One region of the Caulobacter sp. GW821-FHT10A10 genome, then DNA from elsewhere that is predicted to be linked to it. Evidence: predicted binding sites of a transcription regulator. Region 1 holds the regulator's gene; each other region holds the start of a gene.
What was found. The regulator LexA, encoded in region 1, represses DNA repair genes until DNA is damaged. The targets are predictions, from matches to a motif close to ATGTTCNCNANNTGTTCT.

Region 1 (9,503 bases):
CAAGGAACTGGCCGGTCTGGATCGCTGATCAGCGGACAGTGATGTCCGGAGCGCCGCGACGGATGCGGTATTCGAGCGTGATCAGCAGATCGCGGCCGGCGGTCGGCCGTCCGTCCCGCGTGACGGCGTCCACGTCGTGCCTGGCCAGCAGCTTGAGGGCGGCCAGACCAAATTCGGGGCTGTTTGACGGTGTTACGTTCAGCACGGCGCAGTTCGTCAACACGCCCTTGCTGGCGATCGTGCAACGCGCCTGGACGTCTCCAGTCCTACCAACCCGCATGGCGCGATCGGGATAGAAGCCGCCGAGCTGGCTGGAGGCGTGGAACCCGATGTCCGCGAGCGTCAGCGGCGGTTCGGCCGCCGGCGCTTGCAACGCCAAGGCCAGCATCACTCCGATCATCGCGGTCATCCCCTCTGGCATCCCCTCTCTGGTTGTCGATCGTGGCTAGGACGCTTCGGGGGTGAGGTTCGAGGGCGCGGACCTGCCAGGTTCGCGCTCCTGCGCCGTCATCGGTGCGGTTCGACCCGCTCTAGAGGAGCTCCAGCGACCAGATCTGGTCGACCAGGTCGTGGCCGAACTGGCGGCCCGGCGTTTCGCGGACCAGTTGGAAACCCGCCCGTTCATAGAGCCGACGAGCGGCGGTCAGGGCGCTGACGGTCCAGAGGTCCAGCCGTTGGTAGCCGAGCGCGCGGGCGCGGGCCACGCAGGCCTCGACCAGCCGTCCGCCCACGCCCAGTCCGCGCGCCTGCGCTTCCACATAGAGCAGCCGCAGCTTGGCGACGCCCGGCGCATCGCCGCGCACCAGGAAGATCGAGCCGACCATCCGGCCGCCGGCCTCCGCGATCCAGGCGTCGTCCCGGGTAGGATCGAAGTTGTGGTGGAAGTCGGCCAGGATCCCCGCGACCAGCGCCTCGTAGTCGCCGTTCCAGCCGTACTCGGCCGTGTAGAGGGCCTGCTGGCGGGAGGCGACGAGGCCCAGGTCGCCAGGCCGCAGGGCCCGCAGCGTCACCTCCGGCGCGCCGCCCTCGAACACGTCGTTGATCGCGCCGGCCGCCTCGATCAGGCGCGCCCGCTGCAGCGGATGCAGCCCCTCGATCAGGGCGCCGACGCTGGCCCGGGTGTTGGCCTCAAGAGCCGCGAAGGTCGCGCGGCCCTCGTCGGTCAGGGTCAGCAGCTGGTGGCGGCCGTGCGCCGGGTTTTCGCGCGCCGTGACCAGGCCCCGCTCGGAGAAGCGCTTGATCGTGCGGCTGACCTGGGCCGGATCCAGGCGCAGGGCGCGGGCGAGGTCGGCGGCCACGGGATCGGTCCGGTTGGCCAGTTCGTAGAGGACCCGCGCCTCGCTCAGCGTGAACGGGCTGCCGTCATAGCTGGCGTCCAGCAGGCCCAGGCGGCTTGTGTAGACGCGGTTGAAGGCCCGCAGGGTGGCGACGTCGGTGTCGTGGCGATCGGTCATGCGGCCTCCAATGTTGATCGCGTCAATATTGGAGTTTTGTTGATTGAGTCAACACAAGCGTGAGGGGCGCTTCTCGCAACGAAAAGGGACGCGACCTTCCGATCGCGTCCCTTCGAAATCCCGGCCTTCAGGCTGTCGCCGTCAGTGATAACGACGGATCAGGCCCACCAGCTTGCCCTGCACCTCGACCTGGTCGGGGCCGAAGATGCGGGTCTCGTACTTGGGGTTGGCCGCTTCCAGGGCGATCGAGCCGCCTTTCTTGCGCAGGCGCTTCAGCGTGGCTTCCTCGCCGACCAGGGCGACGACGATCTCGCCGCTGTTGGCCGTGTCGCCCTTCTTGATGATCACATAGTCGCCGTCGAGGATGCCGGCCTCGATCATCGAGTCCCCCTGCACCTCGAGGACGTAGTGCTCGCCGCCGCCCAGCATGGTCTCGGGCACCGGCAGGCGGTCGCGTTCGTGCTGGATGGCGTCGATCGGCGTGCCGGCGGCGATGCGGCCCAGGATCGGCAGCTCGCGGCTGTCGTTGGCGACCGGCAGGGTCGGGGCAGGGGCCGAAGGAGCGGGGCCGCCGCCTTCCAGCACCTGCGGCCGGAACGCGCCTCGGCCCTTGGGCGGGGCGGCCGTCGTGGCCTGCTGCGGCAGCTTCACCACCTCCAGCGCCCGGGCCCGGTGGGCTAGGCGACGGATGAAGCCGCGCTCTTCCAGGGCCGTGATCAGCCGGTGGATGCCCGACTTCGACGCCAGGTCCAGGGCCTCCTTCATCTCGTCGAAGGAGGGGGAGACGCCGGTCTCCTTGATCCGTTCGTGGATGAACATCAGCAGCTCGTGCTGCTTGCGGGTGAGCATGACGGCCTCGCAAGTCGTCGCGGAACAAACCGCAAACCTTTCGAGTGTTCTCTAGGTGTTCTTGGTTAAGGTCAAGTGAATTACAGCGACCGGCGTTCTGCCAATTTGCTTGCAGCGCCCATGTCAGGACCTGCGTCCTAAGCGACTGATTTTACGCCGGATAAGTCCGCCGTTCTCAGTCGGTCGCGCAGGGCCGCGAAGACGAACCGAGCCGTGATTTTCCGTAGACGGTGCGATCGCGCCGCGCCCGAAGCGCCGAGAATATCACCGCCGATACCGCGATTCCCGGCCCGCGGCCCCTGATTCACAGCCGCTGGAAAGACCGATTCCATCGCGGGCCGGCGCCGCTTTCCCACGAGAACACCACCATCTCGGCCCGGCCGACCAGGTTCTCGAACGGCACGAAGCCCATACCGATCTGCGCGGGCAGATTGGCGTCCACGGCCGGGTTCCAGGCGCAGCGAGCCTGGCCGGGCGGGATCGGGCCCGGGTCGAAGCGGCTGTCGAGCGAGTTGTCGCGGTTGTCGCCCATCACGAAGTAGCAGCCCTCCGGCACGCGATAGACCGCGGTGTTGCCGGCCGCCGTGCGCGGGCCGTAGCTGTTGATCAGGTGGGTCCCGCCACCCGGCAGGGTCTCGGCGAAGTGCTCGGTCGGCAGCACGCCGAACGGCGTGTCCTCCATCCGCGTCCCCAGCGGCCGCAGAGCCACTGGCGCGCCGTTGATGCGCAGCACCCCGTCCACCACCTGCAACTCGTCGCCGGGCAGGCCGATCAGGCGCTTGATCACGTCGGTGCGGCCATCGCCCGGTTTCTTGAACACCACCACGTCGCCGCGCGCGGGCTCGCGGCCCATCAGCCGGCCATGGCCGATCTGCGGGCTGAACGGCGCCGAGTGGCGGCTCCAGCCATAGGCGAACTTGTTCACGAGGATGCGGTCGCCGATCAGCAGGGTCGGCTCCATCGAGCCGGACGGGATCAGGAACGGCTGGCACAGCACGGTGCTCGGCACGACCACGATGGCCGCCGTCAGCGCCAGGGTCTTGGCCCATTCGATCAGATGGGTACGAAGCGACGTCTTGCCGGCGGTCATGCGAAAAGCCCCTCGATGTCGAACACCGAGGGGCATTGAGAAGCGCGAGCTTGGCCGAAACGTGGCCGAGCGCCGTTACGGGAAGTCTAGCCGATCAGCTCGCGCGTGGCGGCCGTGACGTCGGCCTGGCGCATCAGGCTTTCGCCGACCAGCATGGCCGTGGCCCCGCAGGCTTCCATCCGCACTACGTCGGCATGGGTGAAAAGGCCGCTCTCGGTGACCAGCAGCGAGCCGGCCGGCGCCAGCTGGGCCAGGCGCTCGGTCACGGCCAGATCGACCACGAAGCTCTTGAGGTCGCGGTTGTTGACCCCGAACAGGGTGGCGCCCAGCTTGCCGGCGCGCTCAGTCTCGGCCTCGTCGTGCACCTCGACCAGGGCGTCCATGCCAAGGCGCGCGGCCTCGGCCATCAGCTCGGCCGCCAGGGCGTCGTCGATCATCGCCAGGATCACCAGGATGGCGTCGGCGCCCAGGGCGCGGCTCTCAGCCACCTGCCACGGGTCGACCAGGAAGTCCTTGCGGATGCAGGGCAGGGCGGTCGCCGCCCGGGCGGCCACCAGATACTCGTCGGCGCCCTGGAAGCTCGGGCCGTCGGTCAGCACCGAGAGACAGGCCGCGCCGCCGTCCTCATAGGCTTTCGCCAGCACCGGCGGATCGAAGTCGGCGCGGATCAGGCCCTTCGAAGGCGAGGCCTTCTTGATCTCGGCGATCAGGGAAAGCTTCCCCGGCGCGTGTTTGGCCTCCAGCGCCGCCTTGAAGCCGCGCGGCGCCGAAGCGGTCTTGGCGGCGGCGTCCACGTCGCCTTGCGAGCGCACGGCCTTCCGGCCGGCGACGTCCTCGCGCTTGTAGTCGGCGATCTTGGCGAGAATGTCGGTCATGCGGTCACAGGTTCGGCGTTGGTAGCGGCCACGAGGCCGGCGAGGGCGGCCTTGGCGCGGCCGTCGTCGAGCACGGCTCCGGCCAGCTCCACGCCTTCGCGCAGGGTCTCGACCTTGTCGGCCACCAGGAAGGCGGCGGCGGCGTTGAGCAGCACGATGTCGCGATAGGCGCCGGTCTCGCCGTCGAGCAGGCGGGTCAGGGCCGCGGCGTTGAAGGCCGGGTCGCCGCCGGTGATCTCGGCCAGCGAGGCGCGCTGCAGGCCCACGGCCTCGGGCGTGATGGTGAAGAGGCGGATCGCCCCCTCGCGCCATTCGGCCACCTCGGTCTCGCCGGTGATGGTCAGCTCGTCCATGCCGCCGCCGTGCACCGACCAGGCGCGTTCGGCGCCCAGGGCGCCCAGCGCACGAGCGATCGGCTCGACGAAGCGCGGCGCCGAAACCCCGACTACCTGCCGCTTGGCGCCGGCCGGATTGGTCAGCGGACCCAGCAGGTTGAAGATGGTGCGGAAGCCCAGCTGCTGGCGGATCGGCGCCACGTGCTTCATCGCCCCGTGGTGCGACTGGGCGAACAGGAAGCAGATGCCGGCGCTGTCCAGCGCGGCGCGCTGCTGCGTCAGCGTCGCGTCGATATTGACGCCCAGGGCCGCCAGCACGTCGGCGGTGCCCGACTTGCTGGTCACAGCGCGGTTGCCGTGCTTGGCGACCTTCAGCCCGCCGCCGGCGGCCACGAAGCCCACGGCGGTGGAGATGTTCAGGGTGTGGAGGCCGTCGCCGCCGGTGCCGCAGACATCGACGACGTCATAGGGGTGTTCCAGATGCACGGCGGCGCGGCGCATGGCGCGGGCGCAGGCGGCGATCTCGCCCACGGTCTCGCCGCGCAGGCGCATGGCGGTGACCGCGGCGGCCACCTGGGCCGGGGTGGGCTCGCCGCGCAGGCAGGCGCTGAAGAAGACCTCGGCGTCGTCTTCCGAAAGGGTCTGGCCGTCGGCCAGCTTGGCCAGCAGGGGCTTGAAGGCGTCGGACATGTCTCTAGCCCCGTCCTAGACCCAGATCTGGGCGTCGCGGCGCACGCCAGCCAGGTCGAGGAAGTTGGCCAGCAGCTGGTGGCCGCCCTCGGTGGCGATGGATTCGGGGTGGAACTGCACGCCGTGCACGGGACGGGTCTTGTGCTGCACGCCCATGATCTCGCCGTCGGCGGTCCAGGCGGTGACCTCCAGCTCGGCCGGCAGGTCTTCGCGGCGCACGGCCAGGCTGTGATAGCGGGTGGCGGTGAACGGGTCGGGCAGGTCCTTGAAGATGCCCTTGTTGGCGTGGCGGATCGGGCTGGTCTTGCCGTGCATGACCTCCTTGGCCCGCACCACCTCGCCGCCATACGCTTGGCCGATGGCCTGGTGCCCAAGGCAGACGCCCAGGATGGCCAGGTCGTCGGGCGCGCCGCGCAGCAGCGGCAGGCAGATGCCGGCCTGGTCGGGGGCCTTGGGGCCCGGCGACAGCAGAACCGCCTGCGGCTTCAGGCCCAGGGCCTCCTGCACCGTCAGGTCGTCGTTGCGATGGACGAGCGTCTCCGCCCCCAGCTCGTTCAGGTAATGCACGAGGTTGTAGGTGAAGCTGTCGTAGTTATCGATGACCAGGATCATGACGCCGCCTTTCAGGCCTCGCTTCTAGTCCGGGCAGGGGCGGCGCGTCATCCCTTTACGGAGAGAGTTTTTCTGTTTCCCCCTCAAAGCATGTTTCAGCCAGCGGCGAACGGCCGCGCCGTCGGGCCGTTGCCACCGGGGCGCGATCGGGCATGATTTCCCGCATGTCCGTCGCTGATTCCGCCCTCGACACCGCCGCCCTGTCCTACGCCCGCGCCCTGCTGCGCGCGCCGCGCCGGCGTCAGCGGATCATGCCGGTCCTGATGGCCGCGGCCTTCGCGGCCAGCGCCGCCGTCAGCTTCGCGGCCGTGATGGTCCTGGCCCCGCCGGCCGTCACCCAGCACCTGCCGAAGGAGCGCCTGGGCGACTAGGCCGCAGGCCGCTCAAAATGGGTTCCCAAGGTTGTGAATCCGGCTTGATCCACCGCAGATATCAAATCACCCTCCCGCATCTTTGGGATGCACGGGGGTGCACATGCGACAACTCGGACTCTTGGGCGGAGCGGCTCTGGCCCTCGCCCTGCCGGCCGGAACGGCCTTGGCCCGCCAGGCGGCTCCGGTCTCCGACCCGCCGATCCTCACCACGATCGCGCCGGGCGAAGGCCCGCCCGAAACGCCGCTGAAACTGTTCGGCGCCGTGCCGGCCCCGCCGCCCAAGGGCGACGAGGTCGAGGCCAATCTCGACATCGTCCTGCTGAAGGCCAAGATCTGGAACCCCAACAGCGGCAAACAGGTCGGCAAGGACAAGTACGAGGGCGCCTTCGACGACGTCGAACTGCGGGCCTATCAGGACCGCCTGCATCCGTCGGAGCCGGGCCGGCCCTACGTTGCGCCGGCCCTGGTGTCGCGTCCTGGCCAGACGGTGCGGGTCAAGATTCGCAACCTGCTGCCGGCCGAGGCCAACTGCCCCGGCCACCCCGAGGACATCAACGAGCCGCACTGCTTCAACACCACCAACCTGCACAGCCACGGCCTGTGGGTCAGCCCGGCGGGGATCAGCGACAACGTCCTGCGCCAGCTGCCGCCCAATCCGACCTTCACCTACGAGTACGAGTACAACATCCCCGGCGACCACCCGGCCGGCACCTTCTGGTACCACCCGCACGTCCACGGCTCGACGGCGATCCAGGTCTCCAGCGGCCTGGTCGGCGCGCTGGTGATCAAGGGCGACCGCCTGCCGCGCGTGGTCGAGGCCGGCGGCGACCTGCCGGCCCGCAAGGTGGTTCCGGGCGACATCGACGTGCTGCTGGCAAAGTCGCCCGACCACGTCTTCGTGCTGCAACAGATCCAGTACGCCTGCCGTGACGCCGAGGGCAAACCCAAGGCCCGCATCCTCACGCCGTCGCGCAAGAACTGGTACTGCGACGCGGGCGACACCGGCGTGCTCGACAGCTACGACATCATCGGCGGCGGCAACTGGTCCAATTCCGGCCGCTTCACCACCGTCAACGGCGCCACGCTCGAGACCCTGAACCAGAAGGCCGTGGCCGGCGCGCCCGAGCGCTGGCGCTTCATCCACGGCGGGGTGTCCGACACGGTCAAGATCTCGATCCGCAAGCGTATCGGGACCAGCCCGCTGGCCGCCCTGGCCAAGGTCGGGCCGCTGGGCCAGGACGCCCTGATCGCCAAGGAATGCGCGCCGTCCAGCGAGGCGGTGTCGCAGTTCGAGATCGCCGCCGACGGCCTGACCCGCCAGAAGGTGCTGGAGCGCAAGGCCACGGTCATGCAGCCCGGCTATCGCAGCGACCTGCTGGTGGCCTTCGCCGAGCCCGGCTCCTACTGCGTCATCGACGAGCTGGTGAACGTCCAGCAGTCGGGCGTCGAGGGCAGCGCCGAGCGTCGCCAGCTGCTGTTCGTGGTCGAGGTCGCGCCGGGCGCCGGCCCGGTCGCGCCGCCGGCCGATCAGGTCAAGACGCTGTTGGTCAACGCCGCCAGCAACCTGCCGATCACCGACGCGACACTGAAGGAGCAGGTCGTCGCCGACCTGCGCCGCGACCTGACCCTGGCGTCGTTCGCGCCGCACCCCAGCCTGCTGGCCGACAAGATCGACAACGAGCAGACCCTGGTCTTCTCGCTGCAGGCGCCGCCGTCCAAGCCGGGCGGCAAGTCGGGGCCGGGCATCGGCCGCACCGACACCGACGTCAAGCGCTTCGATCCCAACGACTTCTCGCGCACCCTGGTGCTGGGCGACACCGACCGCTGGACGCTGTCGGTCCAGAAGGGCGACTTCAAGGTCGGCCACCCGTTCCACATCCACGTCAATCCGTTCGAGCTGGAATCGGCCACCAAGGGCGGCGTCGACCTGACCAAGGATCCGAACTCGGAATATTTCGGCCTGACCGGGGTCTTCAAGGACACGCTGTTCGTCGAGCCGGGCGTCGTGGTGAAGGTGCGCAGCCACTACGCCCGCTACATCGGCGACTTCGTCCTGCACTGCCACATCCTCAACCACGAGGACAAAGGCATGATGGAGATGGTCCGCGTGGCCGACCGCGGTCCCGACGGCAAGCCGATCGCCTTGGGCCATGGTCTCACCGACGTCGCTGGGCCGGAAGGCGCGGCCCGTCCGCCGGGCCATATGGACCACTGACGAAAAAGGGGGCGGCCTTCGCGGCCGCCCCCTTCATTTACTCGATATCCGAAGCCCGTCAGGCGAAGCGCCAGGCTTCCTCGGCGGCGCGCTTGAGGGCGCGGGACTTGTGCAGGGTCTCGTCGTATTCGGCGTCGGCGTCGCTGTCGGCCACAACGCCGCCGCCGGCCTGGACGTACATCATGCCGTCCTTGACCAGGGCCGTGCGCAGCACGATGCAGGTGTCCACCGAGCCGTCGGCGCCGATATAGCCAACCGCGCCGGCGTATCCGATGCCGCGCTTTTCGACCTCCAGTTCGTCGATGATCTCCATCGCCCGCACCTTGGGCGCGCCCGACAGCGTGCCGGCGGGGAGGGCGGCCATCAGCACGTCCACCGGATCGACGTTCTGCGGCGCGTCGCCCTCGACGTTCGAGACGATGTGCATCACGTGGCTGTAGCGCTCGATCGTGAAGCTGTCGGTCACGCGGACGTTGGCGTGCTTGGCGCCGCGGCCCGGGCCGCCGTTGTTGCCGGCCTGGCCCAGCATGGCCACGCGGCCCACGTCGTTGCGGCCCAGGTCAAGCAGCATCAGGTGCTCGGACCGCTCCTTGGGATCGGCCAGCAGCTCCTTCTCCAGCGCCAGGTCTTCTTCCGGCGTGGCGCCGCGTGGGCGGGTGCCGGCGATCGGGCGAATGGTGATCTTGCCGTCGCGCAGGCGCACCAGGATCTCGGGGCTGGACCCCACCAGGTTGAAGCCGTCCAGGTCCAGGAAGAACAGGAACGGCGACGGGTTGGTCCGGCGCAGCGAGCGGTAGAGGGCGAAGGCGTCCAGACCGAAGGGGGCGCGGAACCGGTGGCTGGGCACCACCTGGAAGATGTCGCCGGCCCGGATGTACTCCTTGGCCTTCTCGACCACCTCGCGATAGTCCTCGCGGCTGACCGGGGTGGTGAACTCCATCGGGCCCTGCGGACTGCGCGGAGCGTCGTGGGCCAGCGGACGGCGCAGGTCGGCCATCACCGATTCGAT
Region 2 (9,503 bases), on a different contig from region 1:
ACGGTCGATCCTGCTCGGCCGCCGAATCGCGTACCGAGCTCCCTCGTAAGTCGGCGAGAACGCCGTTCGGAGATCGTGATGACGCTGAGCGTGAACACCAATCAGCCTGCGCTGATCGCCCTGCAGAATCTGAACAAGACCAACGAAGAGATGTCGGGCGTCCAGACCCGCATCAACACCGGCCTTGCGATCTCGAGCGCCAAGGACAACGCGGCGGTCTGGTCGATCGCCCAGGACCAGCAGGCCGACCGTTCGGCCCTGTCCTCGGTCAAGATGAGCCTCGACCGCGCCACCTCGATCGCCGACGTCGCCCTGACGGCCGGGGAGTCGGTCTCCGACTTGCTCAACCAGATGCGCGAGAAGGTGGTCGCCGCCAAGGACAGCTCGCTGTCGACCTCGGCCCGCAAGGCCCTCGACGCCGACTTCCAGGGCCTGCTCAGCAACCTGACCCAGGTGGTCGACAGCGCCACCTTCGACGGCGCCAACATCCTCGACGGCAGCCAGACCACCGCCATCACCTTCCTGGCCGACGCCGACGCCCAGACCGTCATCTCGCTGAACCTGCAGACCCTGTCGCTGGGCAGCCCCAACAACAGCCTGGTCGCCACCGACAGCATCGCCACCCTGACCCAGGCCACGGCCGTTCTGACCCGCCTGGACACGACCATCGCCTCGGTCAACCAGGCGGTCGGCTCGATCGGCTCGCAGGCCAAGCAGATCGACGCTCACAACACCTTCGTCTCCAAGCTGTCCGACGTGCTGGAGACCGGGGTGGGCAATCTCGTCGACGCCGACATGGCCAAGGAAAGCGCCCGCCTGCAGGCCCTGCAGGTCAAGCAGCAGCTCGGCGCCCAGGCCCTGTCGATCGCCAACAGCGCCCCGCAGATCATCCTGTCGCTGTTCGGCAGCGGCGGCTGAGGCTGCCCCAACGTAATTGTCACAACAAACGCCGGTCTTTCCCTAGGCCGGCGTTTTTTGCGTGGTTACTCTGTGCGTCGCGGCGCAAGGGGATTCGCTCGGCATGATCGAACTGCGGGACTTGAAGGACGAAGACGAGGCGGTGCTGTTTCAGTGGCGCGCCGAGCCCGAGGTCGATCGCTGGATGTCGGACGCCGCCTTCCCCAGCCGGGAGGCGCACGCCGCCTGGTTCGAGTCGCTGCGCACCAATCCCAACATGCGCGGCTGGATGATCGTGCGCTCCGGCGCGCCGGCCGGCCTGCTGACCCTGACGGGCCTTTTGTCGCATCACCGCCGGGCCAGCTGGAACTGGTTCGTCGGCGCCGCCGACGCCCGTCGACGCGGGGTAGGGCGGGCGGCCCAGGTCCTGGGCCTGGACCGCGCCTTCGGCGAGCTTGGTCTGCACAAGGTGTTCGCCGAGGTCATGGCCGACAACGACGCGGCCCTGAAGGCCCAGTCCGCCTCGGGTTTCCGCCGCGAGGGCTATCTGCGCGGCCACGTGCTGAAGAACGGCGAGCCGCGCGACGTGGTGCTGCTGGGCATACTGGCCGAGGAATGGGCCGACCTGCGCGAAGAGGCCCGTCGCTCGCTCAGCGACGCCCACCTGATCGCCGCCTGAAGCTGCTCTCGGCGGTCGGCTCTCATTTACACGTCTTAACGAAACGTCAGCGTTCATAACCGTAGATTGCCGCTGTGTGGCGCATTGCGCCTTCCGTGGAAGCTGTCGTGATCACTTTCGACACCAGTTCGCTGCTGAGCTACTATCAGGCCAAGGTCGGCCTGACGGGCTCGACTGCGTCCGCGACGACCACGGGGACGACCTCGTCGTCGTCCAGCAAGAAAGCCATTCCGGCCGCGCCGTGGAACACGGTGACCACCGAGGCCAGCGACCTGGTGAAGTCGGCGCTGAACGGGCGCAAGTTCATCGACGAGGGCGCCGCCGAGGCGGCTTCGCCCGGCATCTCCGGCGACTACAAGAAGCTGTTCACCGCCTATCAGGCCCTGAACACCCTGACGGCCATCGCCAGCCGGTCCAGCGAGAAGAACGTCTCCGACAGCGAGATCAAGCGCCTGCAGACGGCGATGACCAAGGGCCTGACGGAGCTGACCAACTACGTTCAGAACCTGAACGGCGAGAACATGCGCCTGACCACCGGCGCGGCCATGACCACCGACAAGTCGACGGTCGGCATCCCCAAGAACGTCTACGGCTACGTCACCAGCACGCTCTACACCGGCCAGGTCGACGACGAGGTCCCGCAGTTCAAGGGCGACGTCAGCTTCGACATGGCGGTCACCAAGTTCGGCGAGACCACGACGCTGAAGATGGACCTGTCCGAGATGGGCTCCAAGCCGCGGACCATGGCCAACGTGGTCAGCTTCTTCAACGACAAGCTTTCGGCCGCCGGCTACAACACCACCTTCGCCGTCGAGCGCACGGCCGGCGTGGCGCGCACCACCACGGTCAACGGCCAGACGGTGAAGCTGCCGGCCACCGGCGACGACTTCGCCCTGCGCATCCGCGGCGACTCGATCGAGAAGCTGAACTTCACGGCCTCGGTCTCCAAGCCCGCCGTCTACATCACCACCGAGGCGGGCGATCCGGATCCGGACGACGACACCAAGACCGACGACGCGGTCATCGAGAACACCCTGACCAAGTACGGCGCCGGCACGACCACGACGGCCGGGACCAAGGTGTTCTCCGACACCCTGGAAGGCACGGTCGCCAAGGTCCACAAGACCGTCACCGGCCCCGACGGTTCGATCTACGTGCTGGCCGACGTCGAAAAGAGCGTCGAGAGCCAGACCATCAAGGGCGACCAGGACGTCGCCCTGCTGAAGTACGACTCGGCCGGCAAGCTGCTCTACGCCCGCAGCCTGGGCGCGGCCGACACCGCCACCGGCTATTCGATCGCGGTGTCGGACGACGGCAAGGTGGCCGTGGCCGGCTCGGTCTCGGGCACGCTGACCGGCTCGACCAACGGCCCGATCAACTCCGACAGCAACGGCACGGTTACCGACAGCTTCGTGTCGCTGTACGACGCCAACGGCGACGAAAGCTGGACGGTCCGTCGCGGGGGGCTGCTGGAAGACGAGGCCACGGCCGTCGCCTTCGGCCAGGACGGCGTGGTCTACGTGGCCGGCCGCACCAAGTCGGACCTGCCCGGCGCCACGGGCTCGGCCTCGCAGGGCGGCTACGACAACTATCTGACGGGCTTTGCGGCCGACATCACCGGCACGCCCAAGGCCCTGTTCACCACCCATTTCGGCAGCGCCGAGAACGACACCGTCTCGGGCATGGTCGTCGACGGCGGCAAGGTCATCGTCGCCACCAAGGAAGGCAGCGAGGCGATGCTGCGCAGCTTCGACGTCTCCACTTCGGTGGTGACCGAGAACCGCACGGCGCTGAACTCGGCCGGCGTCTACGAGACCAAGCCGGTCACCTACACCAAGGCCGCCACCATGACCGTGGGCGCGACGCGCGACCTCGGCACGCTGAAGGGCGGCGACATCGCCGGCCTGACCATCGACAACGGCCAGCTCTATGTCGGCGGCTACACCACCAACGGCTCGCTGACGGTCAACAACGTCAAGTCGGCGGCCTCGGGCGGATCGGATGGCTTCGTCGCCCGCATGTCGCTCGACCTGACCAGCACGTCCGGCGACACCCTGGCCTATTACGGCGGCACAGGCGACGACACGGTCACCGGCATGGCGGTCTCCAACGGCCAGGTCTGGCTGGTTGGCGCGGCCGGCAAGGATCTGGCGGGCCAGGCCACGGTCGGCACCAAGGACGGCTACGTCGCCCAGATCGACATGGCCACCGGCGACGCCACCTGGGAACAGCGCCTGACCGGCAAGGACGGCTACGCGACCCCGACCTCGATCGCCGTCGACGCCTCGGGCTCCAGCGCGCTCGACATCTTCGGCCTGCCGCGCGGGACGATGAACTACACCCAGTCGGACAAGATCGTGTCGGCGACCTCGGCGCGGCCGGGCGACACCTTCCAGATCCGCACCCGCGAGCGCGGCCCGCTGACCACCATCACCATCGGCGCTGACGACACGCTCGACACCCTGGCCGACAAGATCCGCCGGGCCTCGGGCTACGCCGCCAAGGTGTCGATCTCCAGCGACGGCAACATGCGCAAGCTGAAGATCACGCCGGCCTACAACACCTCGACGGTGGAAGTGCTGCCGGGCAAGGGCGACAGCAATGTGCTGAGCGCCCTGGGCCTGGCTTCGGGCATCGTTCGCAACACCAAGACCGACGACGGCCGCACCGTCTCGGCCGATGGCAAGGGGCCGGTCTACGGGCTGAAACTGCCGACCGAACTGGACCTGTCCGACGAGACGGCCCGGGCCACCACGGCCGACCTGCTGAAGTCGGCCACGGCGGCGATCCGCAACGCCTATCGGGAGCTGGCCGACATCGCCAACGGGGTGAAGGCCGACGGCTCGACCACCACCTCGGGCAAGACCGGCGGCACGGCCCCGGCCTATCTGACCAACCAGATCGCCAACTACCAGGCCGCGCTGGACCGCCTGACCGGCGGCAGCTAGGCCGCGCATGGCCTTCGCGGCCGCCGTGACGCTTGAAACCGTCATCGACGCGTCGTAGCCAGGGGGCATGGAACTTCTCAAAGATCGACGCGTGCTGCTGGGCGGCGGAGCGGCCCTGGCGGTGATCGCGGGCCTGGCCGTGGCCTTCACGCTGATGGGCGGCAAGGACCGCAAGCCGGCCGAGGATCCGCCGGCCTCGCGCGGCGGCTTGATCGTCGAGACCGGACGTTCGGACGACACCAAGCTGAACGACCCGGCGCGTCCGCTGCGCTGCTTCGTCGGCGGCCAGTTCGTGGGCGAGACCACCCTGGCCGAGTGCGCCAAGAAGAACGGCGTGGCCACCGGCGCCCTCGATGTCGGCGTCGACGAGACCGGGGCCCTGGCGGCCGCCGACCAGGCCGGCACGGTGCTGACCCCGCTGCCGCCGCCGACCGTGACCGCGCCTGTCGCCACGCCCGCGGCGACCCCGGCCGCCTCGGGCGCGACCTCGGCGCCGAGCGCGCCCCTGGCCGTCTGCCAGCGCTATCTGGGCGGCCAGTGGAACAAGCTGCCGGGCGAGATCACCCAGAACGCCTGCATTCAGCAGCTGTTCGCCGGCAAGTGCGAGCGCCCGGGCGGCGCCACCTACGGCCGCTGGGGCGACGAGACCCTCCGGCTGCTGCCGGGCCGGGTCGAGGCTTCGTCCGACAACCGTTCGTTCCACTTGGTGGTGGAGCAGGCCGCCAACTGCGCCATTCCCAGCGTCGGCTGATGGCAAGGAGTTCTCTGATGCGCGTTTCCCCCATCGCCGCCGTTCTGGCCCTCGGCGTCGCCGCGGTCGGCCTGTCGGGCTGCGTCAAGCAGACCAAGGCCCCCTTCGACCAGGGAATCTGCAACCACGTCATCGAGAAGAAGGACGGCACGCTGCAGTTCAACCCGGTCGAGCGCAACGTGCCCAACATGGAGACCTGTGCGGCGACCCTGGAAGGCATGCGCATCCGCTTCCTCCGCATGGGCCTGCGGCGGGAGCAACTGACCGGCTCCTACCAGGGCAAGTTCATCTTCGTGGAGCGCGAAGGCATCTATCTGGGCGACAGCTACGAAGGCGCCCGGTTCATGTCCCTGGTGCGCACGGGCGACGGCCGTCTGGCCGTGCCGGGCGCGCTGCCGGCGCGCTAGGACCGTTTCCGAGAGGCGAGGAGAGGGCGGTGGATAACCGCTCTCTGTTCACAGGAACGTTTGGTGAACAATTCTTGATTTCCGCCTTGCTGAGTCGTTAACGTCTCCGCTCGAGATTCCGGCGCATAGGGTCGCCGGGCGAGAACAGGGCATTCGCCAAATGGCTGGCAGCGTCAACAAGGTCATCCTCGTCGGCAACCTCGGGGCCGACCCCGAGATCCGCACCCTCAATTCGGGCGACCGCGTCGCCAACCTGCGCATCGCCACGTCCGAGACCTGGCGCGACCGCTCCAGCGGCGAGCGCAAGGAAAAGACCGAGTGGCACCGCGTCGTGATCTTCAACGACAACCTGGTGAAGGTGGCCGAGAGCTACCTGCGCAAGGGCTCGACCGTCTACATCGAGGGCGCGATCCAGACCCGCAAGTGGACCGACCAGCAGGGCCAGGAGAAGTACTCCACCGAGATCGTGCTGCAGAAGTTCCGCGGCGAACTGACCATGCTCGGCGGCCGTGGCGACGGCGCCGGCGCCGGCGCTCCGTCGGGCGGCTATGACGACGGCTACGGCCAGGGCGGCGGTGGCGGCTACGGCGGCGGCCAAGGCGGCGGCAACTTCGGCGGCGGCGCTCCGCGCAGCCAGCCCAGCGGCCCGCGCGAGAGCTTCTCGGCCGACCTGGACGACGAAATCCCGTTCTAAGGGCTCGCCTGAGCGCCTGGATCTGAAGACGGCCGGTTCCGCGAGGAGCCGGCCGTTTTTCTTTTGTGGGCTTGGGTCGCGTGACGCTTCCGTGAATTTGATGGGATGCGCAATTCGAAGCGGCACTTCTCAATTGCAACCATTGAGTGATGCTGGCTAAGGTCTCGCTTGTTTCGTTTGGCGGGGCGTTGCGTGATCAGTTCGCTTGGGGGCGTTTATCTCGTGAGGTGCGGCGCTCGACGCGGGTCGCGCCGTCCTGTCGAGCCGGCCGTGTCGGCTGGCTCGGTCGGCTTGCAAGTCATCGACGCCGTCGCCGTTGGAGCGCCCATTGCGATGTGCGGCGAGGCGCCGATGGCCTTCTCGATCGAAATTCCACACGGACAGCCGCAGGGCCCGCGAAGCGAGGGCGCGCGATGAGCATGCGACGGTTGCAAGAGCCGGGGTTGCGTGACTGCGGCCAGAGGGTGCGAACCTGGCTATCGAGAGGGGCGGCGGCTTCGATGGTCGCGGCTTTTGTGTCTTTGGCGTGGGGGTGCGGTACGGTGATGAGTAGAGAAGTGAACGTCGTCGAAGGCCATGCGACGGTGGTCAGCCTGGGCAAGTACGTGGACTGCGTACCGATTGCTCACTCCAAAGCGCTGAACAAGGTCGTGTTCGTGTGCTCGCCCGACGCCGTTCTCATCGTTTCCACCGATACGGGCGAAATCAAGAACCTGAAGCTGTCGATGATGCCCGAGCAGCCGTTCGTGCACCGGTCGGGCGACGAGATGTTTCTCTATTTCCCGGGCGGGGGCGATCAGCCCGCCATCCGGGAGATCAATGTCCGGACGGGCGAGGTCTTCGACCGCCCCATCGTGGCCGAGCCCGGCTTCCGCTTTTCCACCATCTACCTGAACCCGCGCGACGGCTGCTTCGTCGCGGCGCTCGTGTCTCCCGGCGAGAACGGCCGGGCGACGGGGGTGCTCAAGGCCTATGACTACGATCCGCGTGGGCGTGACCCGCTGCATGTGGGCGGCAAGGCCGCTGTCGAGGCCTCGCAAGGCCTGAACCCGCGCAATGTCGGCCCTCCCAATATCGGTGGGCAGGTCTGCGTGCGGGACAAGGCAGGGCGGATCGTTCTCTTCCTGACGCAGTTCGAAAGCGACCTGCGGCCCGGCGGCGTCGGCGCGCGAATGGTCCGGGTCACCGCGACCGAGGAGAAGGTGATCCATCGCAGCGATGAGAACATGCTGTTCTTCCAGCCGAAGCTCGCGCCCTACCTTTTCGCTCGCGAGCTGATCACGCCGGGCGCCCCCAAGCCGGGTCTCCTCCAGATCGACGTGGAGACGGGGGAGATGGTGCAGATTGGAACCGCAGTCGTCGGGCAGTGGGACGATTTCGATCCGTTGACGCGCACCGGCGTGGTCTCGACGCCCATAGGCAAGGATCTCTACCGGATCTGCCAGGCTGATCTGAACGGCTGCCTGGAGGCGGAGCGGGAGGTGCGGACGAGCGGAGAGCTGTTCGCTTCCAGCGTGTCGAACGGCTGGCTTGGGGATGGCTTCATCGCGATGTCCAGCCGCCCGCTGCTTGTCGGTCCGGTGGCGCAGGCGTTCGAGAAATCATCGCATATCGTTGAAAATTACTGGTTTTGAACATTGATCTTTGGGGCGGGTGATCGAGATGGCTAGCGCCAAGCAAGAGATGTACAAAAAGAAGTGGTCTCAGCTGACGTCAGAGTTGAATTCCGTCAACGTTAGCGCGGCGCAGAGAAAGCTTCTTATTCTAGAGTACACTCAAGCTGCTAGAAATATTGCGGATCAATCTGGAACTAACAATCCGTGGAGTTCCGGCGTTGGTGGCGGGAACTGGAGTCGGATTGCGGTCTCGACTTTCCAGACTGGTCAGAAGCTTGCGTCCGGTACGATCCTTTATACCAGCAATAATGGCGCGGGCGGGACGCGCAGTTCAATCTACTTTGATATGGCGTTGGACTCGTATGTGACAGCGGGTACGAAGACGCTCTACATCACCGTTCCGGGCGCGATCAATGAATTGGGCCAGAGCGAGGCGTTGCAGGCGGGGCTTGTGGGTTACGCCACGCAGGGTACGAACGATCCGAAGGGGGTCGACGCGCGGATCGCCGACACCAAGGCGTTCATCGACGCCAACAAGGAACTGATCCTGAGCGGCGGCTATCAGAGCATCGAGCTCGTTTCCTATTCCATCGGCGTGAACGAGGCGGCGTTCGCCACCGCCTATATCCGGCAACTGGCCGCCGAGCGGGGCAGTACGCTCGCCATCAACTCGACGATGGTCGCGCCCTACTACGCCCCAGGGCTTGAAAACGCCTCCAGTCGCTATGGCGTCGACCTCAGCGGAGCCAAGGGAACGGTGATCACCATGACCACGGACGTGGTCACGTTTTTCGACACCAATCATCCCAATTACATGGCTCAGAGCGCCGCGAACTACGTGGTTCTGCCGAATGTCGCCATCCAAATAAGTGGCAGTTTCTATATTATAGATCCGATAAAAAACCATGATCTGTTTTTTATCATGGATGTTTACGCTCGCTACGAGGCGGGAATTGCGAATACAGATCCCAACAAGATCGATGTGTATGTTAAAAATGCGGATGGTACATACACTGTCGTGACCAAGGATCGGGCGTTCGTGAAGGCCCGGGACCAGAACCTGGAAAGCAAGTCCGTCGCCGAGATTCTGCAGGCGTCGGCCGAGTTCCAGTACCAAGCCGGGATGATCGGTTCGATCGTCGGCTCGTCGCTCGGCAACTATCTCGCCGACGGCGACGAGATAAAAGGCATCGTCTATTCATCGATCCTCGGCGAGGTCGGCGAGCGCCTGGCGATGTCGATCACGAGCGGCGCCAGCCTCAATATCGACGCCACCGGGAAAGTCGGCGCCGCCGTTCAGGGCTCGTTCGCGTCGGATGTCGCCGCGCGGCTGCAATCGGCGGCGATCGGTTCAATCAGCTCGATGTTGACCATGTCGCTCGGCGAGGCTTTGGGCCTGGACGGGTTCGGCGCGGAGCTGTTCAACACCGCCGGCTCGACGGTGACCTCGAAGATCATCTCCAACCTGACGACCCCGAACGTCAACATCTTCGACGGCTTCAACACCGGCG
Region 3 (9,503 bases), on a different contig from region 1:
GACAAAGGGATATGGTGACGCCTGCCGGCGAGACGGCCTGGGACGCTTTGGTCAACCAGGCCTACACGATCGACGAAAGCGTCCTGGAGGGCCTTTCGGCCATGCTTGTGATCGCGCCGCATCCGGACGACGAAACCCTTGGCTGTGGCGGTCTTCTGTCCCGCGCGGCCGACCACGGCCTGCGTCCTCGGGTGGCCTTCCTCACGAATGGCGAGGGCTCTCACCCGCGCTCGCCGTCTTGGTCGCCCGAACGTTTGGCCGAGCAGCGGCGAGCCGAAGCCATTCAGGCGCTCGACGTGCTGGGCGTACCAAGGAGCGACATTCTTTTCCTCGATTGGCCTGACGGCTGCCCGCGGCCTAGGGGACTTGCAGCCTATCAACAGACGCTGGAGACGCTGGAGGACTGGTGCGGCGCCTTCACACCGTGGAGCGTCTGGACCCCCTGGCGCGGCGAGGCGCATGGTGATCACCTCGCCGCCGCGATGCTCGGCGCCGACCTTGCCGGCATGCTGGCGCGTGATGTCGCCTTGATGGAGTATCTGGTTTGGGGGTGGACGGATCCAGACCTCCTGCAGCGTCATGGCGCCAGGAATGTCTGGGGCCTGGCTTGCGCGGACCTGATCGAACGCCGCCAGCGCGCTCTTGCGGCGCACGCCACGCAGTTGGGCATGATCACCGATGACCGAACGGGATTTGTGCTTCCACCCGAGATCGCCGCCCTGGTCGAACGCCCCTTCGAGATCTTTCTTGAACGTCGCCTCTGAAGACGTGGCTCACCGAATGCTTCGCCCTTCGAGATCGGCCGCCAATGACGCTACATTGATGCGCCTTGGTGACACGACGGCGTCGCCCCCTTCCAAACAAGCAGCGTTGCTACGACACCCCCTTCAAGGGTTCTGACACCCAGCGCTGCCATAGCGCCAGCAAAAGGCCCTGGCGCTCGGGGAACGTCGCCAGGGCCTCGCGGTAGTGCGGTCAAAGGGGATTTGACCGCTATGAAATGCGCAGCGGCTCAGCTTGTTCCGCAGCCTTGGCCTCAAATTGAATCCCGTTGGATGGTGAGATTCCGCCGCCGCGCCCTTCGGCGGCGCGCCTGGCGCACCGCGTTCGGACTGGGTCGCCCCCATAGCCGCCATCTTTCGATGATCGACGGCGCTTCATTGGCCTCCTACAGCTCAATGGGAGGAGACGCGATGATCACGCTGGTTTGGTCGATCCAGCTCGCCGACATGGCATGTGAGCGGGAGACATGAGGCATTTTCCTGGACCGGCCAGGCCCCACCCGCAACAGCAGGTCTGATCGTCAAACGTCGCTGGAACAATCCATCGTCGCAGGGCTTTCTAGCCGGCCAATCGCCTCCAGGTGCTCCCTATGCATGAACACGCTGGCCGCCGCGCCCGCGCCGAGGATCTCGCCGACCTTGATGCGCTGACGCGCGCCTATTTCGAGATCCATCCCGACCCTGCCGACGTCGCCCAGCGCGTGGCTTTCGGGACCTCCGGACACCGAGGCTCGAGCCTGGACGCGGCCTTTAACGAGGACCACATCCTGGCCATAGCTCAGGCGGTGGCTGAATATCGCGCCAGCCAAGGGATCACCGGTCCGCTGTTCCTGGGCCGCGACACCCATGCCCTGTCAGAGCCGGCATGGCGAACGACGATAGAGGTGCTGGTCGCCAACGGTGTGGAGACCCTGATCGACGCCCGTGACGGCTTCACGCCGACGCCGGCGGTGTCGCACGCCGTTCTCGCCCAAAATCGCACTGCGCCGGGCAGCGCCGACGGCCTTCTGCTGACCCCATCGCACAACCCGCCCCGCGACGGCGGCATCAAGTACAATCCCCCGTCAGGCGGCCCGGCGGGCGGCGACGCGACCTTAGCGATCGCCGCTCGCGCCAACCAACTCCTGGAGGGCGGGTTGAAGGATGTCAGGCGCATTCCGTTCGAGCGCGCCGTGGCCGGTGCCGGGCGCTACGACTTTCTCGCCCGCTACATTGATGATCTGCCCGCGATCCTCGATCTGGACGCCATCCGGTCGGCCGCGGTTCGCATTGGCGCCGATCCTCTGGGCGGGGCCAGCGTCGCCTATTGGGGCGAGATCGCTGACCGTCACCGGCTTAACCTCACCGTGGTCAACGACGCGGTTGATCCGCGCTGGGCCTTCATGCCGCTCGACACCGACGGCAAGATCCGCATGGACTGTTCATCGGCGTCGGCGATGGCCAACCTGATCGGGATTATGGAAACCGGATCGAAGTACGACGTCGCCACTGGCAATGACGCCGACGCCGACCGCCACGGCATCGTCACCCCCGACGGCGGGCTGATGAACCCCAACCACTACCTCGCCGTGGCCATCGCATACCTGTTCGCCCATCGCCCAGCCTGGGCGGAGGATGTGGCGGTAGGCAAGACCCTGGTGTCGTCGTCGATGATTGACCGCGTGGTCGGCGGCCTTGGCCGCCGTCTGCTGGAGGTGCCGGTCGGCTTCAAGCACTTCGTGCCAGGCCTGCTGGACGGCTCCGTCGGCTTCGGTGGCGAGGAATCAGCCGGCGCCTCATTCCTGCGCAAGGACGGCACGGTCTGGACCACGGACAAGGACGGCCTTCTCCTGGCGTTGCTGGCCGCCGAAATCCAGGCGGTGACCGGCAAGAGCGCCAGCCAGCTCTACGCCGGCCTGACCGAAAACTATGGCGCTCCGGCCTATGCCCGCCTCGACGCCCCGGCCGACCGCCAACAGAAAGCGCGCCTAGCCGCCCTGAGCCCCAGCGACGTCACCGCCACCAGCCTCGCCGGCGAGCCGATCACTGCTGCCCTGACCAAGGCCCCGGGTAATGGCGAGGCGATCGGCGGACTGAAGGTAACGACCAAGAACGCCTGGTTTGCCGCCCGTCCGTCAGGCACCGAGGACGTCTACAAGATCTACGCGGAGTCATTTCTTGGCCCGGATCACCTGAATAAGGTCCAGGCCGAGGCTCGCAACGTGGTCGCTGAGGCCCTCAAGATGTGACAGGTTCCACGGCCGGCCCGCGTGTAACAGGCCCGCACGCTCCAGATGGAACGCCATTCGCCGCCATTGAGCCGGACGCTCTGGTCCCGCTGGTCGAAAGCGGGAGCCATGAATGTCATGTCCGCACGGCCCGCCGCTTGCATCTGGGGCGGCGCGCGCCCCTGCTGACCGCAATCCAGCACCAGTTCGGCGATCAGGTTTCGATCGAGAGAGCGTAGCGGTGGGGCTGATGCGTGACATTCTGTGACGGGCTATGCGGGCCTGGACCCAAACGCCTCAAGCGCGGCGTGCAGATCCGCCAAGGCGTCGTGCGCGATGTTTTCCGCCCCAGCGTAGCGCGTCGACGCCGAGCATCTGTCGGAGCGCAAAACCGCACTCCTAGCCCCAGCGTCCTCAATAGCAGTCGGCATAGCGACCCCAGGCATGTTCAGCAAAAGCTCCCTGTTTGTAGCGCTTCCGTAACGCCCGGCGCCAAGCTTAGGCCTATGAGCGAGGCAAGGTTTCGGATGTGCGCGGGGATGATCGGGGTGGATCGGAAGATCGCCGCGCTCATCGACGACTGCGACCGGGTCCTGGCAGACCTTCCAAAGACGGACGGGCGATGGCGCGCCCGGGTGGAGGCCCAGCGCCAGCGGCTGCTCGATCCTGATCTTCGCACCATAGTCGCCCTGGCCACGTCGCTTGCCGAGGACAGCCCGACCCTGGCGGTTCTGGTGGCGGCGGCCATGAAGGACCTGGTCGCGGCCGACCCGACGCTTGCGCCCTCCGCGTTGCGACTTCTCAACGCCGACGCGGACGCCTTGGCGGCCTGAGGCACGACAAGCTCGGTCGCAGCTTGAGCGCGCCGCGAAATTTTAGATTCCGCTCAAAGGCTTGAAGCTACAGGGCCTCGGTGAACGCGCGCGCCTACGTCGCACCCTGGAGCTGATTGACTCGCCGCCCGGCGTGAGAACAAAGATGGAACAAGTCCATTCTTGTCAGCATGTCCCAAGCCATCGCACCCGCCGCGCTCGACGCGCTTCGCCGCCAGGTCCGGTCCATCGAGACCGCCGATCAGACCACGCGCGGCGTGCTGCCTTTCGGCATACCGACGCTGGACAATAGGTTGCCGGGCGGGGGCCTGGCCCTGGGCGCCCTGCACGAGGTGGCTGGCGGCGCTGACGGCGCCCTGCATGGCGCGGCGGCCGCGCGCTTTGCGGCCGGTCTCCTGGCGCGGGCGCAGGGCGATGTTCTCTGGTGCCTTCGCCAGCGCGATCTCTTCGCGCCCTCCCTCGCCCAGGTCGGCCTGCCGCCCGAGAGGGTGGTGTTCGCCGAGGCCGGCGAGGAGGCCCAGGTCCTGGCGGCGATGGAGGAAGGCCTGCGGTCAGGCAGCCTGGTGGGCGTGGTTGGCGAGGTCGCCAAGCTCTCGATGACCGCCTCGCGACGGCTGCAGCTGGCCGCAGAGAAGAGCGGGACATTATGCATCGCCATTCGAAGATGGCGGCGGGTGGCCGATGCGGCCGATCTGGGCCAGCCCACGGCGGCCCAGACCCGCTGGCGGGTTTCGGCCCTGCCCTCCTCGCCGCTGCCTGTTCCCGGCGTGGGCCGTCTCCGCTGGTTTTTGGAACTTCTTCGCTGCCGCGCCGGCGAGGCCTTCGACATCGAGCTAGAAGCCTGTGACGCAACGGGTCATCTCCGTCTTCCTGCCCCGCTGGCCGACCGACCGGCTGATCCGGATGCAAGGCAAAAGCGCGCCGCCGCCTGAAACGCCGATCGCCATGGTCGGACGGGTCGGTCGCCGCCGCGCGATCGCGCACATGAATCTCGCCGCCGCCAAGACCGGCTTGCGCATCGGCCAGGCGGTCGCCCACGCCACCGCCCTCACCCCCGGCCTGGTCCTGCAGGACCTGGACGCCGACGGCGATCGCGCCGCCCTCTTGCGGCTGGCCCTGTGGGCCCAGCGCCTCTACTCGCCGACGGTGGCGGCCGATCCCCCCGACGGTCTGGTCATCGACGCCACCGGCTGCGCGCATCTTTTCGGCGGCGAGGAGGCCATGCTGATCGACATCCGCCGCCGGCTGGCCAAGGCCGGTCTGTCGGCCCAGACGGCGATCGCCGACAGCTGGGGCGGCGCGCACGCCCTGGCGCGGTTCAGCCGGCGGGCCGTCTTCGTCAGCCCTGCCGGCGCGGTGGGTCGCGATCTCCATCCGCTGCCCGCCGCGGCGCTGCAGCTCCCGGCCGATCTCATCACCGCTCTGGCCAAGCTCGGCTTCGACACGATCGGCGAGCTTGAAGCGACGCCCAAGGGTCCGCTCACCCATCGCCTGGGACTGGACCCGGTGCGCCGGCTTGACCGCGCCTTGGCCCGTGAGGCCGAGCCGATCGAACCGGTCTTGGCCCCCGAGACCCTACGGGCGACGCGGGTCTTTGCTGAACCGATCGGGGCCAGCGAGACGATGGCGCGCTACCTGACCGAGCTGACCGCCGAGCTCTGCGCGGCGCTGGAGGCGCGGACCCTGGGCGCCAAGGTCGTGGACGCCTTCTTCTTCCGGGTCGATAACCGGATCGAGACCGCACGGGTGGGCATGGCCGCGCCCTCGCGCGACGCCCTGCGCTTGGCCAGGCTCCTGATCGAGAAGCTGGAGCGGGTCGATCCGGGCTTTGGGGTCGAGCGCATGGTCCTGGCCGCGCCAGGCGCCGAGCCCCTGACCTACCGGCAGGATGACGCCCTGGCGGCTCCACGGGCGCGGGCGGACCTGTCGGCGCTGATCGATACCCTCTCCAATCGCCTGGGGCCCGAGCGCGTCTATCGTCTGGCCAGCGCCGACAGCGACCTACCCGAGCGGAGCGTGCGGAAGGCGCCGGCCCTGGAGCGTCCGGCCGCCTTCTCCTGGCCCGCCGACTGGCCGCGCCCAACGCGGCTTTTCCGCCATCCCGAGCCGATCGACACGGTCGCCCTGCTGCCCGACCAGCCGCCCGCGTCGTTCATCTGGCGCGGCGTGCGGCGGCGCGTGAGCCGCGCCGACGGACCCGAGCGGGTGTTTGGCGAATGGTGGAAGGCCGACGCCGAACTGGCGCGGTCGCGCGACTACTACCAGGTCGAGGACCAGGGCGGCGAACGCTACTGGATTTATCGGGACGGCGACGGCGAGGACCTCGAAACCGGCAGCCAGCGCTGGTTCATCGTCGGGGTGTTCGGATGAGGCCACGCTCGCAAGACCTTGATGGGCTTGGCGATTATGTCGAGCTTCAGTGTGCCTCGCATTTTTCGCTGTTGCGCGGAGCCTCCTCGCCCGGCGAGCTCTTCGAGGAGGCCGCGCGCCTGGGCTATCGCGCCCTGGCCATCTGCGATCGCAACAGCCTGGCTGGGATGGTTCGCGCCCATATCGCCGCCAAGGCGACAGGCATTCGGCTGATCGTCGGCTGCGAGCTTGTCCTGCGCTGTGGCATGACGGTGCTGGTCTATCCCACCGACAGGCCAGCCTACGGCCGGCTCTGCCGCCTGCTCTCCCTGGGCAAGGCGCGGGCCGGCAAGGGCGAGTGCGACCTTGAGCTGGCCGACCTGGCCGACCACGCCGAGGGGCTGATCGCCGTCCTCGTCCCGGACAGCGCCGACGAGCTGACGGCCCTGCAGCTGAAGAAGCTGGCGAGCGTCTTTGGTCCCGACGCCTACATGGCCCTGACCCTGCGGCGGCGGCCGGGCGACGCCCTGCGGCTCCATCAACTGGAAATCCTCGCCCGCGTCGCTGGCGTCACACCCGTGGTGACCAACCGGGTGCTGTTCCACGAAAAGGCCCGCCGCCTGCTGCAGGACGTCGTCACCTGCATCCGCGAGAAAACCACGATCGACGACGTCGGCTTTCGGCGCGACCGCCATGCCGACCGCTATCTGAAGGCGCCCGCCGAAATGCAGCGGCTGTTCCCGCGTCACGGGGAGGCCCTGGCCGCCTCGGCCGCCATCGCCGAACGGTGCCGGTTCTCGCTGGACGAGCTGGCTTACCAGTATCCGCATGAAGTCATCGCCGCCGGTCGCAGCGCCCAGCAAACCCTGGAGCGCCTGACCTGGGAGGGCGCGGCCCGGCGCTTTCCCGACGGGTTGCCCCCAGAGATCCGAAAGATCCTTCAGCACGAGCTGACCCTGATCGGCGCCCTCGGCTACGCACCCTACTTCCTGACCGTCAATTCGATCGTCGCCTATGCCCGCAGCCAGGACATCCTCTGCCAGGGCCGCGGCTCGGCGGCCAATTCGGCCGTCTGCTACGTCCTGGGCATCACCAGCATCGATCCGGACCGCAACGACCTCCTCTTCGAGCGCTTCGTCAGCGCCGAACGCGACGAGCCGCCCGACATCGATGTCGATTTCGAGCACGCCCGGCGCGAGGGGGTGATGCAATGGATCTTCGAGACCTATGGCCGCCACCGCGCCGCCATCGTCGCCGTCGTCCAGCGCTTTCGGCCCCGCGGCGCGGTGCGCGACGTGGGCAAGGTGCTGGGGCTGCCCGAGGACCTGACCAAGGCCCTGTCGAGCCAGGTCTGGAGCTTCAGCCGCGAGGAGATCGAGGAGAGGCACGCCCGTGAGCTTGGCCTTGATCTGACAGATCGGCGCCTGCGCTTGACCCTTCAGCTGGCCCAGCAGCTTCTCAACACCCCGCGCCATTTCTCCCAGCATCCCGGCGGTTTCGTCCTGACCGAGGACCGCCTGGACGAGCTCGTGCCAATCGAGCCGGCCAGGATGGACGGGCGCCAGATCATCGAGTGGGACAAGGACGACATCGACGCGTTGAAGTTCATGAAGGTCGATGTCCTGGCGCTGGGCATGCTGACCTGCCTCAAGCGCGGCCTGGATCTGCTCAAGGCCCACAAGGACATCGATCTGGACCTGGCCGCGATCCCGCCGGAGGACCCGCGCACCTATGCGATGATCCGCCGGGCCGACACGCTTGGCGTCTTCCAGATCGAAAGCCGGGCGCAGATGGCCATGCTGCCGCGCCTGCAGCCCCGTAGCTTCTATGACCTGGTCATCGAGGTGGCGATCGTTCGCCCTGGGCCCATCCAGGGCGACATGGTCCATCCTTATCTTCGCCGCCGTGAAGGCAAGGAGAAGGTCTCCTACCCCAAACCCGAGCTGGAGAAGGTTCTGGGCAAGACCCTGGGCGTGCCGCTCTTCCAGGAGCAGGCCATGCGGGTGGCCATCGAGTGCGCGGGCTTTACGCCCGGCGAGGCCGACCAGCTGCGCCGGGCCATGGCCACATTCAAATTCACCGGCGGGGTCAGTCACTTCAAGGACAAGCTCGTCGGCGGCATGGTCGCGCGCGGCTATCCGCCCGAGTTCGCGCAAGCGACCTTCAGCCAGCTGGAGGGCTTTGGCTCCTACGGCTTTCCAGAGAGCCACGCGGCCAGCTTCGCCCTCCTGGCCTACGCCTCCTCCTGGCTCAAATGCCACCATCCGGAAGTCTTCTGCGCGGCCCTGCTCAACAGCCAGCCGATGGGCTTCTACCAGCCCGCCCAGATCGTCCGCGACGCCATCGAACACGGCGTTGAAGTCCGGCCGATCTGCGTCAACGCCTCACGCTGGGACTGCACTCTGGAGGAGAGGTGCGACGGATCCTTGGCCGTGCGCCTGGGACTGCGAATGGTCCGGGGCCTATCCGAAGAGGACGCCGCCCGGATCGTCCTGGCCCGCCAGGACCAGCCCTATGCCTCGATCGACGAGGTCTGGCGCCGCTCGGGCGCCAAGACCGGCGCTCTGTCGCGCTTGGCCGAAGCCGACGCCTTTCAGCCCAGCCTCAAGGGCGATCGCCGCCAAGCCGCTTGGGCGATCAAGGCGCTCAGGGACACCGCCCTGCCGCTTTTCGACCAGCCAGGCGCCAATACGCTCAACGAGCCGGCGGTGACGCTGAAGGCGATGACCGAGGGGCGCGAGATCGTCGAGGACTACAGCCATGTCGGCCTGTCCCTGCGCCGCCATCCGCTCGCCCTACTGCGCCAGGATCTCGAAGCGCTGGGCCGTGCGCCCTGTCGCGCCGCCGCTCAGGCGCGCGATGGCCGCTTCATCAAGACTGCCGGCCTCGTCCTTGTGCGCCAGATGCCGGGGACGGCCAAAGGCGTCCTCTTCATGACCATCGAGGACGAGACCGGCGTTTCCAACCTCGTCATCTGGAAGACGCTCTACGAGCAGCAGCGACGCATCGCGCTGGGGGCGCGGCTGATCGGCGTTGACGGCCGCACCCAGCGCGAAGGCGAGGTCGTTCACCTAGTCGCCTACAAGCTCCACGACCTGAGCGACCTTCTGACCAGCCTACAGGATCGCAGCGCCGATGGCGGCGACCTGGCCTGGGCCCGCCGCAGCCGCAACTTCTGCTGATCCCCATATGAGTCTCATGCCCAATCAGCCCGCCTTGTTCGACCTGCCGGATGCGCCGCGGCCCGCCCCTGCGACCGGCCTGCCCAACGGCCTCGTCTATCGGCCCGACCTCATCGACGTCGGCGAGGAAGCCGCTCTGATCCAGGCCAT

Region 2: the regulator LexA is predicted to act here: its motif matches at 5,736-5,753, upstream of ssb (single-stranded DNA-binding protein).
Region 3: the regulator LexA is predicted to act here: its motif matches at 3,959-3,976, upstream of AC07NS_RS09450 (ImuA family protein).

Annotation. Positions count from the first base shown of each region.
Region 1 covers NZ_JBWKNV010000008.1:263,892-273,394, forward strand. Annotated here, with positions in the region: gene AC07NS_RS21875 (isocitrate lyase/PEP mutase family protein) at 1-28, shown strand, start outside; gene AC07NS_RS21880 (TonB family protein) at 29-409, opposite strand; gene AC07NS_RS21885 (bifunctional helix-turn-helix transcriptional regulator/GNAT family N-acetyltransferase) at 531-1,454, opposite strand; gene lexA (transcriptional repressor LexA) at 1,596-2,303, opposite strand; gene lepB (signal peptidase I) at 2,608-3,393, opposite strand; gene trpC (indole-3-glycerol phosphate synthase TrpC) at 3,480-4,268, opposite strand; gene trpD (anthranilate phosphoribosyltransferase) at 4,265-5,293, opposite strand; gene AC07NS_RS21910 (anthranilate synthase component II) at 5,309-5,905, opposite strand; gene AC07NS_RS21915 (hypothetical protein) at 6,070-6,276, shown strand; gene AC07NS_RS21920 (multicopper oxidase family protein) at 6,380-8,494, shown strand; gene trpE (anthranilate synthase component I) at 8,553-9,503, opposite strand, start outside.
Region 2 covers NZ_JBWKNV010000004.1:4,217-13,719, reverse strand. Annotated here, with positions in the region: gene AC07NS_RS12210 (flagellin) at 79-918, shown strand; gene pseH (UDP-4-amino-4,6-dideoxy-N-acetyl-beta-L-altrosamine N-acetyltransferase) at 1,022-1,576, shown strand; gene AC07NS_RS12200 (hypothetical protein) at 1,684-4,524, shown strand; gene AC07NS_RS12195 (hypothetical protein) at 4,592-5,275, shown strand; gene AC07NS_RS12190 (hypothetical protein) at 5,293-5,682, shown strand; gene ssb (single-stranded DNA-binding protein) at 5,843-6,376, shown strand; gene AC07NS_RS12180 (hypothetical protein) at 6,934-8,010, shown strand; partial or broken gene AC07NS_RS12175 (SPM autocatalytic domain-containing protein) at 8,357-9,503, shown strand, end outside.
Region 3 covers NZ_JBWKNV010000003.1:43,183-52,685, forward strand. Annotated here, with positions in the region: gene AC07NS_RS09435 (PIG-L deacetylase family protein) at 12-764, shown strand; gene pgm (phosphoglucomutase (alpha-D-glucose-1,6-bisphosphate-dependent)) at 1,373-3,010, shown strand; gene AC07NS_RS09445 (hypothetical protein) at 3,538-3,822, shown strand; gene AC07NS_RS09450 (ImuA family protein) at 3,993-4,754, shown strand; gene AC07NS_RS09455 (DUF6504 family protein) at 4,768-6,192, shown strand; gene AC07NS_RS09460 (error-prone DNA polymerase) at 6,189-9,353, shown strand; gene AC07NS_RS09465 (alpha-ketoglutarate-dependent dioxygenase AlkB) at 9,370-9,503, shown strand, end outside.